DNA from 2 places in the Agrobacterium sp. CG160-95 genome. Region 1 is predicted to be linked to the other one. Evidence: predicted binding sites of a transcription regulator. Region 1 holds the regulator's gene; the other holds the start of a gene.
What was found. The regulator PhoB, encoded in region 1, activates phosphate uptake and scavenging genes when phosphate is short. The targets are predictions, from matches to a motif close to TGTCATNNANCTGTCAT.

Region 2: the regulator PhoB is predicted to act here: its motif matches at 2,836-2,852, upstream of ACQZ63_RS06185 (DUF1045 domain-containing protein).

What each region holds. Positions count from the first base shown of each region.
Region 1 is NZ_JBNWDU010000001.1:990,641-998,545, forward strand. Features, by position in the region: gene apaG (Co2+/Mg2+ efflux protein ApaG) at 1-335, shown strand, start outside; gene ACQZ63_RS04940 (Hsp33 family molecular chaperone) at 374-1,363, opposite strand; gene argF (ornithine carbamoyltransferase) at 1,587-2,504, opposite strand; gene ACQZ63_RS04950 (aspartate aminotransferase family protein) at 2,559-3,761, opposite strand; gene ACQZ63_RS04955 (GcrA family cell cycle regulator) at 4,192-4,725, shown strand; gene phoB (phosphate regulon transcriptional regulator PhoB) at 5,025-5,708, opposite strand; gene phoU (phosphate signaling complex protein PhoU) at 5,740-6,465, opposite strand; gene pstB (phosphate ABC transporter ATP-binding protein PstB) at 6,564-7,379, opposite strand; gene pstA (phosphate ABC transporter permease PstA) at 7,394-7,905, opposite strand, start outside.
Region 2 is NZ_JBNWDU010000001.1:1,235,371-1,243,275, reverse strand. Features, by position in the region: gene ACQZ63_RS06200 (AraC family transcriptional regulator) at 1-214, opposite strand, end outside; gene phnN (phosphonate metabolism protein/1,5-bisphosphokinase (PRPP-forming) PhnN) at 302-916, opposite strand; gene ACQZ63_RS06190 (alpha-D-ribose 1-methylphosphonate 5-triphosphate diphosphatase) at 913-2,049, opposite strand; gene ACQZ63_RS06185 (DUF1045 domain-containing protein) at 2,046-2,744, opposite strand; gene phnE (phosphonate ABC transporter, permease protein PhnE) at 3,011-4,360, opposite strand; gene phnE (phosphonate ABC transporter, permease protein PhnE) at 4,360-5,346, opposite strand; gene phnD (phosphonate ABC transporter substrate-binding protein) at 5,416-6,321, opposite strand; gene phnC (phosphonate ABC transporter ATP-binding protein) at 6,407-7,267, opposite strand; gene ACQZ63_RS06160 (transferase hexapeptide repeat family protein) at 7,505-7,905, opposite strand, start outside.

The DNA of each region.
Region 1 (7,905 bases):
AGCAGTCCGACCCGGATGACGATCGTTATGTCTGGGGCTATAAAGTCGTGATCTCGAACAATTCCGATGTTCCGATAACACTCGTCAACCGCTATTGGCACATCACCGACCAGAACGGACAGGTGGATGAGGTCTACGGGCCGGGTGTCGTCGGCGAAAAACCGCATCTGAACCCCGGCGACAGTTACGAATATTCATCCGGCTGCCCGCTGGATACGCCGTCAGGCCTTATGTTTGGCCACTATGAAATGGAAACGGACAAAGGCGAGGTGTTCAACGTCACCATCCCCGCCTTTTCACTGGATTCACCCGGCCTGTTGCGGGTGCTGAACTGACAAAAAAGCCGCGCCATTCACAAGCGCGGCTCTCCTCGTCAGACGTTTTCAAACTCGCTGACATCGTAACGATAGGTCGTGGAGCAGAACTCGCACGTCACGGCAATCGCACCGTCTTCCTCACTCGCCTTGATCTCCTCAGCGGTGAAACCGGACAGCACACCCTTGATCTTGTCCCGTGAACAGCTGCAACGGTCGAAAATGACCTGCGGATCGTAGATGCGAACGCCGCTCTCGTGGAAAAGCCTGTAAAGCAGACGCTCCACTGGCACCTGCGGATCGGTCAGCTCGTCGGTATCCACCGTATTCAGCAGCGACACTGCCTCTGTCCAGGCATCGTCCTCCGCCACTTCATAATCGCCCTCGTCGCCGTCACCGCCATGGAGATCGCGCATGCGCAAACGCTCGGGCGCCTGCGGCAGGAACTGGGCAATCACGCCGCCTGCACGCCAGCTATGGCGCGGCTTGCCTTCGCCGTCACGGTCGAAGAACTGGGCAACGCCGAGGCGCACGCGGGTGGGAAGCTGTTCCGACTGACGGAAATAAACCCCGGCGATTTCTTCCAGCGAAGAACCGTCCAGCGGCACGATGCCCTGATAAGGCTGCATGCCGACGCCCTGATCGATGGTGAAGGCCAGAATGCCGGTTCCGAGCAGTTGTTCGGGCGAGGTTTGCCCCGCAGCGACAGCTTCCGCCAGCCGCTCCTCATCGAAACGAGCATAAGCGCGCATGCTCTCGGGCGCGGTGAAATCCGCCACCAGAAGGTCAACCGGGCCGTCGCCCTTGGTCTGCACAGTCAGCTTGCCGGAAAATTTCAGGGATGTGCCGATCAGCGCCGTCAGAACCGTTGCTTCCGCCAGCAGGCGGGCGACAATCTCGGGATATTCGTGACGTTCGAGGATGGCATTCAACAGCGGCCCGACCTGTACGGCGCGACCGCGCACGTCCAGACCTTCGACCTGAAAGGGCACAACCTTGTCGTCGCCAGCTAAATCGAGATTGTCCAGTTCAACCGTTACATCTGCCATGTCATAACTCCTTGGCGCAGCCGTTGCGCCGCTACCGTCCAAAAGTCCGGCTTTTAAAATGTACTTTTTCAGCTTGTCGCACAGAGATCCGGGAAGCGAAACCGCCTCCGGGGAAAATCGTGCAAATCGTGAGGTGGCCCGCCAGCGAAAAGCCGACGAGCGTCTTCGAAGCCCCACAGATGGGAATGTGCATCGCCGAGTTCAAGCACCCGGCCGATAGCGGTCAGATGACGCCCATGCACCATGCAATAATGGACTTCTGAGCATGGAGCCGGTTTTCCGCCTCGTCGAAGACCACCGATTGCGGCCCGTCGATCACTGCATCCGTTACTTCCTCGCCGCGATGCGCCGGCAGGCAGTGCATGAACAGCGCTTCCTTGTTGGCCTTCGCCATCAGCGCTTCATTGACCTGATAAGGCTGGAAGATATTGTGGCCGCGCGCCTTGTGTTCCTGGTTCATGGACACCCAGGTATCGGTGACGACGCAATCAGCGCCCGCCACTGCTTTATCGGCATCGTGGTACAGCGAGATTTCGCCACCATTGTTGCGTGCCCAGTTCAGGAACTTGTCGTGCGGTTCCGAACCCATCGGTACTGCCATCGCCATGCGGTAACCGAAACGGGCGGAGCCTTCCACGAACGAATGCAGCACATTATTGCCGTCACCCGTCCAGGCAATGGTCTTGCCCTTGACCGGGCCGCGATGTTCCTCGAACGTCAATATATCCGCCATAATCTGGCAGGGATGCGTGTCGTCCGTCAGGCCATTGATAACAGGCACGGTGGCGTGTTCGGCAAGCTCGAGCAGACGCGAGTGATCCGTGGTGCGGATCATGATGGCATCGACATAGCGCGACAGCACCTTGGCCGTATCGCCAATCGTTTCCGCGCGGCCCAGCTGCATTTCCGTGCCCGACAGGAACAGGGTCTCACCGCCGAGCTGGCGCATGCCGACATCGAAGGAGACGCGGGTGCGTGTGGACGGTTTTTCGAAAATCATTGCCAGCATCTTGCCAGCAAGCGGCTTTTCCGCCGTGCCGGTTTTGGTGGCAATCTTGCGCGTGCGCGCATCATCAAGAATTGTCCGCAGATCCTCCGACCCGACGGCCGAGAGGTCCAGAAAATGTTTTGGTGAACCCATTCTAATCTGTCCCATGCTTGCGAGCCCCTGAAGAGAGGCCCGCTCTTGATTTTTTCAGGCGCTTTTTGCCTGTTTCGCAACCGTCAGGGAGGCGGCAGCCGCGTCGATACGTGCAAGACCCTCACGGGCCTCTTCCGCCGTGGTGACGAGCGGCGGCAGAAGACGGATGACATTGTCGCCCGCAGGCACGCCAAGCAGATGCTCTGCGCGCATGGCCTGCAGCAATTCGCCCGAAGGAATCTTCGCCTTGATGCCCAGAAGCAGGCCTTCGCCGCGAATTTCCTCGATCACGTCAGGATAACGGTCCTTGAGCGAGGCCAGACCCTGCCGGAAGACCAGCGCGACGTCACGGACCTTCTCGAGAAAACCTTCGGAGAGAACGACGTCAAGCACGGCATTGCCGACTGCCATGGCCAGCGGGTTGCCGCCGTAAGTGGTGCCATGTACGCCCGCCGTCATGCCGGAAGCGGCATCTGCCGTGGCAAGGCATGCGCCGAGCGGGAAACCGCCACCGATACCCTTGGCGACCGCCATGATATCGGGCGCAACACCGGTATGTTCATAAGCAAACAGCTTGCCTGTGCGGCCGACACCCGTCTGGACCTCATCGAAAATCAGCAGCAGGCCGTGCTCGTTGCACAATCCGCGCAGGATTTGCAGGAATTCCTTGCTGGGCGAGCGAATGCCGCCCTCGCCCTGGATGGGCTCGATCAGAAGTGCTGCAGTCTCAGCCGTGATGACGGCCTTGAGGGCATCGACATCACCGAACGGAACCTGATCGAAACCTTCGACCTTGGGACCGAAACCTTCGAGGTATTTCTGCTGGCCACCCGCGGCGATCGTCGCCAGTGTACGGCCATGGAAAGCGCCTTCGAAGGACACGATGCGGAACTTCTCCGGATGGCCCTTGGTATAGTGATAACGGCGGGCGGTCTTAATGGCGCATTCCAGGGCTTCCGCGCCTGAATTTGTGAAGAATACCTTGTCCGCGAAAGTCGCTTCCGTCAGGCGCCTGGCGAGTTTTTCCTGTCCCGGTACTTCATAAAGGTTCGAGACGTGCCAGACCTTCTCGGCCTGCGTCTTGATCGCATCAACGAGGTGAGGATGGGCGTGGCCCAGCGAGTTGACAGCAACACCGGCCGCAAAATCCAGATATCGCTCGCCGCTTTCCGTGAACAGCCATACACCCTCACCGCGCTCGAAGCGCAGGGGGGCTCTTGAAAACGTATCAAACAATGGCGCGCCGGCTTCGGCCATGGCTGTATCACTCCTTGCGCAGATGCGCTGTCAAACTGTTGTCAATAGGCTTGCGGGGTTATCCCTCGCCTGAAAATCAAAATGCCGCCTTGCGGCGGCAGGGGCACTATTGTCACTTCGTTTGCCGATGTCAACAAAAGTCAGCGTTTCCCGGGCTTCTCAAGCACTAGTATGCGGCGGCGGGCCAGCCCCAAGGTGTTGCCTTTCAGACTCAATACGCCAGCAAGTTGGGGAAAACCGGAAAATCGATTCCAGATGATTCCCGCGACTCTTGCCACGGAGTCGGGCTGGCACTAGGTTAATCGCTAATTACTAGACTGCATTGCGGCGGAACTAGTCACCGAAAATCAGGCGGAAACCACGCTTGCGGCATGCGCGCGAGACGGAGAGGGATTCTGCCGAAAATACACGCGACAAGCGGAGAAGCGGCATGAACTGGACAGACGAACGAGTCGAAAAGCTCAAGAAATTGTGGTCCGAGGGCCTTAGCGCCAGCCAGATTGCAGCGCAGCTGGGCGGCGTCAGCCGTAATGCCGTGATCGGCAAGGTCCATCGTCTCAATCTGCCGGGACGCGTCAAGGCTGGCGGTCCAGTGACTTCGGCACGCTCCGCGCCGAAGCGCACAGCTGCCCCTGCCCCGCGCGCGACGACTTTCGCAGGTCGCGTCAACGCGGCACCGGCGCGTATCCTCACCCGTTCGAACGCTGCAACGGCGCTGCACGAGGAGATCGATATCGAGACCGCGCAGGTGCTCGATTACGTTCCTTCCAAGAACGTTGTCACGCCGATTTCCCGTCGCCTGACGCTGACGGAACTGACCGAGCGCACCTGCAAATGGCCGGTTGGCGATCCGCTGAAGGACGACTTCCATTTCTGCGGTTGTGAAGCGCTGGAATCTTCGCCCTATTGCAAGTTCCATGCGAAACTCGCCTACCAGCCGGTGAGCGAGCGCCGCAAGGCTTGAGTGTTGCGGCACGCATTCAGCACTCAAAAATTACGGGCCTTCGGGCCCGTTTTTTTATGACAAAAATAAAGCCGCTTTCTGGGCGGCTTGATGGCAGGCCTCACCCTTTCCCCTTACTATCGGGCGTGACCCTTCAATCCGGATTTCAACGCGCCGCCGATCTCCTCCGGTCAAAACGGACAATGGCATCGAGTTTGGCGGATATTCATATTGAAAAAGCCCGAAATCGTTTCAGATTTCGGGCTTCCTGATTTTTTGGTGCACTACTTCGCCAGCGAAACTATCTGGTTCCGCATCGCTCAGGCTTCCATCGAATATCCCGCACCACGCACCGTGCGGATGACATCCTGCATGTGCGAGAAATTCAGGGCCTTGCGCAGACGTCCGACATGCACATCGACAGTACGCTCGTCGACATAGATATCATGACCCCAGACGCCATCCAGCAATTGCGAGCGGGAAAACACCCGACCCGGCGACGTCATCAGGAATTCCAGCAAGCGGAATTCCGTCGGGCCGAGACGCACTTCGCGGCTTTTGCGGTGAACGCGATGGGTCTCGCGGTCCAGTTCGATATCGCCGCATTTGAGCACCGACGACAGAACCTCCGGACGGGCCCGGCGCAACATGGCCTTGACCCGGGCCATGAGTTCCGGCGTCGAGAACGGCTTGACGACATAATCGTCAGCGCCGGTAGCGAGACCGCGAACCCGTTCGCTCTCTTCGCCACGCGCCGTCAGCATGATGATGGGCAGGCGTTCTGTTTCCGGCCGCATTCTCAAGCGCCGGCACAGTTCGATACCGGAGACACCGGGCAACATCCAGTCCAGGATAAGAAGATCCGGAATGCGCTCCTGCAGCCTGATTTCCGCCTCATCGCCACGGGGTATCGTGTCGACGTCGTATCCCTCAGCCTCGAGATTGTAACGAAGCAGGACGCTCAACGCTTCCTCGTCTTCCACAACTGCAATCTTGGGCACCATATGCTGAACTCCGCAAGCTTCTGCTTGTCTGTTACTCGGTCACCGAACCAAGCGTGTTGGAACTGTCGTCCTTCGGACGCTCGCCCTCCGGCTGGCTGCCGGTGGTCATGTAATAGATCGTCTCTGCGATATTCGTCGCATGATCGCCGATACGCTCGATGTTCTTGGCGCAGAACAGAAGATGCGTGCAGGTGGTGATGTTGCGCGGGTCTTCCATCATGTAGGTCAGAAGCTCCCGGAAGAGCGACGTGTACATGGCATCGATTTCCTCGTCGCGTTCACGGATCGCATTGGCCTTTTCGGCGGAACGCGTGGAATAGACGTCGAGGACTTCCTTGAGCTGCACCAGCGCCAGGTCGGACAGATGCTCGATGCCGCGGGCGAGCTTGCGCGGAACACCGGTGCCGGCGACAGCGATAACGCGCTTGGCCGTGTTCTTGCCAAGATCGCCGACGCGTTCGAGATCGGCGGCGATACGCAGGGTGCCGATGATCTCGCGAAGGTCTGCCGCCATCGGCTGACGCTTGGCGATGGTTACGATCGCCTTGTCGCCAATTTCGCGCTCAGCGTGGTCGAGAATGGTATCGTCCGAAATGACTTTCTGCGCAAGCGCAGCATCGGAATTGACGAGTGCGCGCACGGCGTCACCGCACATCTGCTCGGCAAGACCGCCCATTTCGGCGATGCGGCGCGTCAGAAACTTCAGTTCGTCGTCATAGGCAGACAGGATATGCGAATGGGTCGTTGTCTGTGTCATGGTCTATTCCTCCGGCTTGGCCTGCATGCGCGTGCCCAACAGCGGGGCACGGCAGAGGCACCAGTCTTGTACGGTTACGATAAAGCACCGGCCGGGGATCAGCCGAAGCGGCCCATGATGTAGTCCTGCGTGCGCTGGTCGTCCGGATTAGTGAACATCTTGTCGGTTTCGTTTTCTTCGACAAGATGACCAAGATGGAACATGGCCGTACGCTGGGAAACGCGCGCCGCCTGCTGCATGGAGTGCGTGACGATGACGATGGTGTAGTTGGTGCGCAGTTCGTGGATCAGTTCCTCGACCTTCGCAGTCGCGATCGGATCCAGCGCCGAGCACGGCTCGTCCATCAGGATCACTTCCGGGCTGACGGCAACCGCGCGTGCGATGCACAGACGCTGCTGCTGGCCACCGGACAGGCCCGTGCCGGATTCCAGCAAACGATCCTTCACCTCGTTCCAAAGACCCGCTTTCTGCAAGCTATGCTCGACGATCTGGTCCATATCCGCCTTGTTGCGGGCGAGACCGTGGATACGCGGGCCGTAGGCGATGTTCTCATAAATCGTCTTCGGGAACGGGTTCGGCTTCTGGAACACCATGCCGACGCGGGCACGCAGTTCCACGACGTCGATCTGCTGATCGTAGATATCGTCGGTATCGAGCGTGATCTTGCCGGTGACCCGGCAACCGTCGATCGTGTCGTTCATGCGGTTCAAGGTGCGCAGGAAAGTGGATTTACCGCAACCGGACGGGCCGATAAGTGCAGTCACCGTGTTTTCGCGGACATTGAGGTTCACGTCGTAAAGCGCGCGCTTTTCGCCGTAATAAACCGAAACATCCTTGCCGATCATCTTGTATGAGACTTCATTCATTTTCTTGTCCAGCGCCTTTTCAACTGCTGCTTCCGACAACATGTTCATTGCTCTAGCTCCCTCTACCAGCGCCGCTCAAAGCGGCGACGCAACAGGATTGCGCCAACATTCATGAGAATGAGGAACAGAAGCAGGATGATGATAGCGCCAGATGTCCGTTCGACAAAGGCACGCTCAGCTTCGTTCGCCCACATGTAAATCTGCACCGGCAGGGCCGTGGACGGATCCATAGGCGTTGTCGGATAGTTCGCGACGAATGCCACCATGCCGATCAGAAGCAGCGGCGCCGTTTCGCCCAGTGCGTGGGCGAGACCGATGATGGTGCCGGTCAGAATGCCAGGCATTGCCAGCGGCAGGACGTGATGGAAAATCGTCTGCATCTTGGAAGCGCCAAGACCAAGTGCGGCGGCGCGGATCGACGGCGGCACGGCCTTCAATGCCGCGCGGGTGGCGATGATGATCGTCGGAAGGGTCATCAGCGTCAGGACGAGGCCGCCGACCAGCGAGGCCGAGCGTGGAAAGCCCATGAAGTTGATGAAGACGGAGAGACCGAGCAGACCGTAAACAATGGAGG
Region 2 (7,905 bases), 240 kb from region 1:
CGTCGTCGCCGGAAATCAACGCACATGTCTCGAGCAGGCGGCAAAATCGGTCGAGGCTGATGCGCTCCGTCACGCTGCCGAAAGTGGCGGGATCGATATCGAGAGCCTTGCAGATGGGGGCAATATCGATGCCCCGCGACCGTGCATAATTGGCGACGCCGGCGGCCAGACCGGCCACCACTGTTATCTCGTCGCTGACCCTCTTTTCAGGCATCCCTCGCCTTGGCGTACCATGTTTGGAAATTGTCGCCTGATGGTAAGCGTTGGGAAGCCATTTGTCGAGCAGTTCGGCCTATGGAGTTTAAATGTGGCGACGGCAGGCGCTCTGCTCCAGCACCTGCATGATGGTTTTGCCCGCATCTTCCATGGAACCGCTATTGTCCACGGTCGTCACATCAAAATCTCCGACGACCGTGAGCGAACTGCGTTCCAGCCGCCGGAGAATATCCTCCCGGCTTTCCCGCCCGCGCTGCTCCAGCCGCTTCGCCAGCACGTCCGGCCGTGCAACGATGTTCACGACCTTGAGGCGCGCAAAGGCGGTGCCGAACTGGGGCAGGGCCGAGCGGGAGCCGTTGGCGATGACCACGTCTCCCGCATTAAGATGACGATAGACGGCGGCCGGAATGCCATATTTCAGCCCGTGCGCCTGCCAGGAAACGGCAAAAGCACCTTCGTCTTCCAGCCGGTTGAACTCGTGCATGGAAACGGCATCGTGATTTTCGCCGCCGGCATCGCCGCTGCGGGTAATGACCCGGCGGGTGAAATGAAAGCCCGGCCGCCCGGACAGCTGCGCTGCCGCATAATCCATCAGCGTGTCCTTGCCGGCCCCACTCGGGCCGACAATTACGATCATGGTTCCGGGCACAGTACCCAGTGTCTGGCCGTCAAGCCGGCTATCCTGTCCGTTGCCGGTCATGCCACGCGTTTGCCCTGACGCCAGACCGAGCGGGCGACGGGAACGCCGTCCTCACGGTGAACTCGGACCAGATCGGCCCGCAATCCCGTTGCGATGCTGCCGCGATCGCGAAGGCCCACCGTTCGTGCCGGCGTGGAGGTAACCATGCGCAACGCTTCCGGCAGAGTGATGGCTTCCACCTGGTCGGCGAGCAGGAACGGTGCGTAAAGCAGGCTGAACGGCACATAGTCGGAAGAGAGAACATCCAGCACGCCAAGTTCGGCAAGATCACGCGCGGCGATGTTGCCGGAATGGGACTTGCCGCGAACGATGTTCGGTGCGCCCATCAGCACGCTCATGCCGGCGCTGTGCGAAGCCTTTGCCGCCTCGACGCTGGTGGGGAACTCCGCGAGTTTCACGCCGTGCCCGATCGCTTCGCCCACATGCGCTTCTGTAGCGTCGTCATGGCTTGCAACGGTTATGCCGCGCTCGGCGCAGCGGGCCGCCAGGTAATCCCGGTGCTTGGCAGAAAACTCCGCCGATGCCGTCTGCCGGCGTCTGACGAACTCGGCGAAAGCCTCGTCGCTCAGTCCGCGCTTCTTCTGGTAATAGAAGATATATTGATCCATCGACTGGAACTGGCGCTGCCCCGGGGAGTGGTCCATCATCGAAATCAGCCGCACACGCGGATCGGTCGCAAAATCTTGGAAATGCTCGAGCACATCGGCGGAGGCGACTTCACAGCGCAGGTGCAGCAGGTGATCTGCCCGCAGGCGGTTCTGATCGGCAGCGGTTTCAATGGCATCCGCCATTTCCCGCATCTCGCCCTTCTTGAACCCGCCATCTTCGTCGGAGCCGAGCCGCAGGCAGTCGAAAACAGTGGTAATGCCTGATGACGCGACCTGCGCATCGTGAGCCTGAATGGCGGCGATCTTATCCCAGATAACCCCGGGACGCGGCGAATAGTGCTGTTCCAGATGGTCGGTGTGCAGTTCCACCAGACCCGGGATGAGGAAATCGCCTTCAAGATCCTCACCGGTCTTGGAGGCGCCTTCGCTGATATCGGCGATCTTGCCGTCACGGATCAGAACGGATCCCAGAATAATATCGTCTTCCAGAACGATACGGGCGTTGGAAAGGGCATGCTCGGTCATGGGTCAGCATCTTTCTTTGGCGGCTGGCCAAGCGGGTGCCAGCGATGAACGGTAAATGGTGCGCCGCGCGTTTCCTCAACGAACAAAGCGAGGCCGGAAATGGTGAGAGGCCGGTCGACGAACTCGGAAAACTTGGTCGAAAGCACATCCTGGATAGCGGGCGCGTCGCTTTCGTCGATGCGGCCCGTCAGCGTCATATGAAAGCGGAAGTCGTCCATGACATGCGGATAACCCCAGAGCGACAGATTTTGCCGCTGGCTTTCGGTCAGGTTTTGCGGGCGCCGGCGGGCAATGTCGGTTTCGGACAGGGGGGCGCGAAACCGGTCGAAATGGTCGACGATCTCAGCGGCAAAATCCTGCAGCGGCTGGTAGGTGCGATCCGGAACGAGCGCGAAAAACGGCCCGAGTGCGCCGATGACAACACGCGGAATATCGAAGACGGACTGGCTGGCCGCAAACTGTTCGAGGGCGGCGACGAGATCCGCTTCGCTGTATTTTTCGGAAAGCTCGAAGGGGGCTTTCAGCGTCGCGTGGAAACCGTAACGGCGCGGCTCCTCCGTCATCTCCGCATAAGCGGCATGGTCATCATGTTGCGCGCCGGAAAACGCATTGCGTCCCAGCCAGCGCGACGCCGCTTCAGTCAGTGGATGATCTTTAGCCGGAGAAAAATAGATGGCGTAGCGCACGGCAAGCACTCTTCGGTGTCATGGAAAACCTGGATGAAAAGCTATTTGGCGTGACTCGCCCGCTTCCCGCAAGGTCAGGAGTGCGAGGTAATCGCTTTCCGTGACAGAATGATGATGCCCCAGGAAAAAAAGCGCTTGAAACGCCGCGTGTCTCTCGAATGTCCGCAAGACGGATGCTGGCGCATTGAGGGGATGTATCTGACTTTGCAAAGAGGTTCCGGTTTTGCGCACGTCTCGGGAAGCGGGATAGCCAAACCCCGCTCCTGCTTTATGAATTAATGCTGGGTTTTCCCGATCAGGCGCGACCGCAGGGAATTCGAGATGTGGTCGAACAGGAAAACCACGAAGAGAATGAGCAGCACCATATAAGCGACCTTGTCCCAGTCGGCATTGGTACCCATTGCTTCCAGCAGTTTCAAACCGATGCCGCCAGCGCCAACCGCACCGATGATCGTGGCTGAACGGGTGTTGCTTTCCCAGAAATAAAGCGACTGGGAAATGAAGACCGGCAGGACCTGCGGAAGCACGCCGAAACGATTGACGGCAATGGGAGAAGCGCCAACCGATTTGACGCCCTCGCGCTGCTTGTCGTCAACATTCTCCAGCGCCTCGGCATAGACCTTGCCGAGCGCACCGGTATCGGTGAAGAAGATCGCGGCAATGCCGGGGATCGGTCCCGGGCCGAAGCTGCGGGTGAAAAACAGCGCCCAGATCAGCATGTCGATCGAGCGCAGGAAGTCGAACAGACGCTTCATGCCCCAGTTGGCGGCCCTGTTGGCGGTGATATTGCGTGCGGCGAGAAAAGCGAGCGGCAGGGCAACGAGCGTGCCGAACAACGTGCCCACAAAGGCCATCACCAGCGTCTGCATCAGCTTGGAAAGAATATCGGCGTGCTGCCAGACACCATTGTCGAGGAAATCATCGACCATGTGGCTGATGTTTGAGCGCGTGGGATCGAGCCTTTCCCCCCACAGCGCCAGTGCGGCAAGGTCGCCGTAGCTCTTGCCCCAGAATTCCGATTTGGTATCGAACAGGAAGTTCGCCCACCCGAGGAACCGCCGCTGCACGTAAACCTGGCTGGTGCGGATTTCCGCCTGTCCGGCAAAACCGTAATGCACGAGAACCTTGTTGCCGTCCTGCGTGATCTCTTGCGGCAGGACCTCAGGCGCCAGAGCTTTGTCGCCATTGATGATGACGGTATAGTTCTTGCCGTCCACATAGACGTCCACCCGGGTCGGCGTTACGTCGAGACGGTTTTGCGTGCCCGCGTAAACGACGCTGTAGCCGCCATCCGGCAAGGGTTGCAGCCAGTCGATCGGCGCATCGGCGGGATATTGCATCCGGCTTGACCACTGCGGGTTCACCTTGCCGTCTTCGAAACGAAGGCGTGGCTGGGCCCGCCAGGAATACCAGTCCTGAATGTAGCTCGAAGCGCGATCCCATCGACCCTGCATGAAGGCGGGGCCGACATTGAAGAAGAAAAAGCAGGCGGTGAGATAGACGAGGACGGCGACAATACCGGTCAGCAAGCCGTATCGCTGCATGAAGCCGCGATTGAAAATTGCGGGATGTGCGGCCGTCAGCCTCTCGCGGTCTGCGGTATTGAGAATGAAGCTGGACGACATCAGGCCGCTCCCCGTCCGAATTCGAAGGATTGATGGCCGATCAGCCTGCGGCGCAACCAGCTTGAAAACTGGTCTACGGCGATGATGGTGATCAGCAGCAGGAAGATGATGGCATAGGTCTTGGAGGCGTGATCGTTACCGATCGACAGCCGGAAGACCTCGCCAATGCCGCCACCACCAACGGCGCCGATGATGGTCGAGGCGCGTACATTGATTTCGGCACGCAGCAATGCATAGGACACGAAATTGGGCAGGACCTGCGGCACGATGGCAAAGCGAACCCGCTCCAGCCAGTTGGCACCCGCGGCACGCAGGCCTTCATCCGCCTTCATGTCGGCATTTTCCACGACTTCGAAGAATAGCTTCCCCAGAGCCCCGATGGTGTGCACGGAAATCGCGATGATCGCCGCGATCGGCCCGATCGATAAGATGGCAGTCAGCAATCCCGCGACGACGATCTCCGGAAAGGCGCGCAGGATCTCCATTACCCGGCGTACCACCCAGCGCACGAGGCCGGCACCGATAAGGTTGGTGGAGGCAAAGAAGCACAGCACAAATGCGAAGGTCGTGCCTATTATCGTCGAGACCAGCGCGATGTTGAGCGTGATGATCAGCTGATAGATGAAATGCGGTATGTAGAAACCGTTGGTGATGTAAACGCGATCCGCGACATAGTTGTATTTCAGCGAACCGTTGTCATAGGGCGACGGCAGGTCGAACATCGCCCGGAAGACCTCGAGCGGACTATCCGGCACGAATGTTTTCATGAAGTCGAAAAAATATGGCAGGCGCTCGAAGAACTTGCCCGAATTGGCCTCATTGGCGAAATTCAGTGAGGCGGCAAGGACGATGAGGAAGATAACGAGCGACATAACGGTATAAATCCGCCGTGTCCTAAGCTGCTGTTGATAATGACGCATCACCGTTCGGGACGATGCGCTCAATCCCTCGGGCGTGAGGGTACCATGTTGCAGTGTGGTCGCCATGCCGCTTTCCTTTATTGGCAAAAGCGGCGGTGCCGCAAGGCACCGCCGCTTCCGGATATGATCTGAGGATCAGCCGCCGATAACGGACTTACGGGCGTCGATGATCGTCTGGTAGAAGGACGGATCGACCTTGACGTAGCCGGTGTTCTTGCCCTGGCTGAAGCCCTGGAAGCAGGCGAGGTCCTTCTTCGGCAGTTCCATGAAGAAGGTCTCGACCTTCTGCTTCATGCTGTCGCCGATCTTGTTTGCGACCATGAGCGGACCGTTCGGGATCAGAGGGGACTTCCAGACTTCGACGATATCGTCCATGTCGAGATTGCCCTTCTTGACCATCTGGTAGAGGTTGCCGGCCGTGTAGCCTTCTTCCCACTTGCCGACGCCCGAACCGAAGGTCGTGCCAACGTCGAACTTCTTGTCGAGAACGGCGAGAACGAGGTTCTCATGACCGCCGCCGAAGCCGGTTTCAGAGAAATATTCCTTGACCGGAACGCCGGTTTCCTTCGGAATAGCAACATTCGGGACGAGGAAGCCGGAGGTGGAGTCAGGATCGGCGAAGCCGATCTTCTTGCCCTTGGCGTCAGCCAGCGTCTTGATGCCGCTGTCCTTGCGGGCAACCATGATGGTGTAATAACCGGTCGAACCGTCAGCGCCAGCCGTGGTCAGGATCGGGTCGACAGCCTTCGGATCGGCAAGAGCGATCTTGGCGTAGGAAGAAGCGCCCATGGAGGCGATGTCGATGGTGCCGCCGAGCAGGCCCTGGATAACGCCGTTATAGTCCGGCGACGGGAAAACCTGAACTTCGGAAACGCCGGTTGCAGCCTTGAGGCCATCGGCAACGCACTTCGTGTTGCGGATCTGGTCGGCTTCATTTTCCGAACCGTCGAGACCGATACGCAGGACCTTGACGTCCTGAGCCATGGCCGAACCGGCCAGAACGCCAAGGGCGACTGCCGAAAGAAGGATTTTCTTCAACATGGACTTTCTCCTGTTTCCCGGCGAGCCGGAGTTTGTTGTGAAGTATCGGCCCTTGACGCGGGCGCAAACGATGCTGAGCGGTTCCTCAGAGCCCGGCGAGAGCCAGCGGTTCGGGACCGGCAGATTGCTGAACCGGACGCGCGGCAAGCTGCGCGCCGGGAATATTGATGCTGGTCGAGGTCATGGTCTCGTCGATGCCGGCGCCGTGTGAATCCGTGCCGTAAATCTCCGTGACCGCCGCAGCCGTCAGTTCGGCGGGTGTTCCGTCGAAAACGACTCGACCCTGCGACATGCCGATGATGCGTTCGCAATAATTGCGCGCCGTATCCAGCGTATGCAGATTGGTGATGACGGTGATGCCTTCACGCTCGTTGATGTCGCGCAGGGCGTCCATGACGATCTTGGCGTTCAGGGGATCGAGAGAGGCGATCGGCTCGTCGGCGAGAACCATCTTCGGAGACTGCATTAGTGCCCGGGCGATAGCGACGCGCTGCTGCTGGCCGCCGGAAAGCGTGCCCGCCGCCTGCATGGCCACGTGCTCGATGCCGAGCCGCTCGAGGGCGGCAATCGCCATCAGGCGCTCTTCATCCGTGAAGATGTTGAACAGGCTGAGCACGGTCGAACGGTGGTTCAGGCGGCCGAGCATGACATTGGTGAGCACGTCGAGACGCGGCACCAGATTGAACTGCTGGAAGATCATCGCGCAGTCGCGCTGCCAGTTGCGCAGGGCGGCACCCTTCAGCGAAGAGACTTCCGTGTCGTTGAAGTGAATGGAACCCGAGGAGGGATCGACGAGGCGGTTGATCATGCGCAGCAGCGTTGACTTTCCTGCGCCAGAACGTCCAATCACGCCAACCATCTGGCCTTGCGGAATTTCCACATTCACGGAATCGACCGCAGTGTGGTTGCCGAAACGGCGCGTGACTTGCTTCAGGTGAAAGCTCATTTCCCCGTCCAATCTTCTTCTGATGGGGTTCGACCTAACAGCGGTGCGTGAAGCGTGAATGTCAGTTTGATGAAGAAAATATTACAGAATGCGCAGATAAGGCGTGCGCGTGGTCGCCTGCGAACCTTTTAGTAGTCGTGCCAAGGGCTTGAAGCCCGCGCTGTGTCTCGCAGACATGGTTAGGGAGACCCCGGAGCATGACCCCGGAATCTGCAGTTTCTTCGGTGTGGGGCGATTTTACCCGGCGTATTTCGCCACGAAATCCTCGGCGGCGAGGGTGCGGAAATCGTCCAGTGCGCCGCGCAGCGTTGCGTGGTCCCAGTCCCACCATTTGAGATCGTCCATGCGCTGGCCAAGGTCCGCCGGGAAGCGGGTCCTGATCAGCCGGGCGGGTACGCCGCCGACGATGGTATAGGGCGCAACGTCTTTCGACACGACCGCACCGGCCCCGATTACCGCGCCGTTTCCGATTGTGACGCCAGGCAGGATGGTCGCGCCATGGCCGATCCAGACATCGTGGCCGATCACCACGCGCTTGGCGCGGCGGGCGGCGAAGAAGTCATTTTCATCTTCGGCGTCGTCCCAATAATTGCGGGCACGGTAGGTGAAATGGTGAAGTGTGGCGCGCGACATCGGAT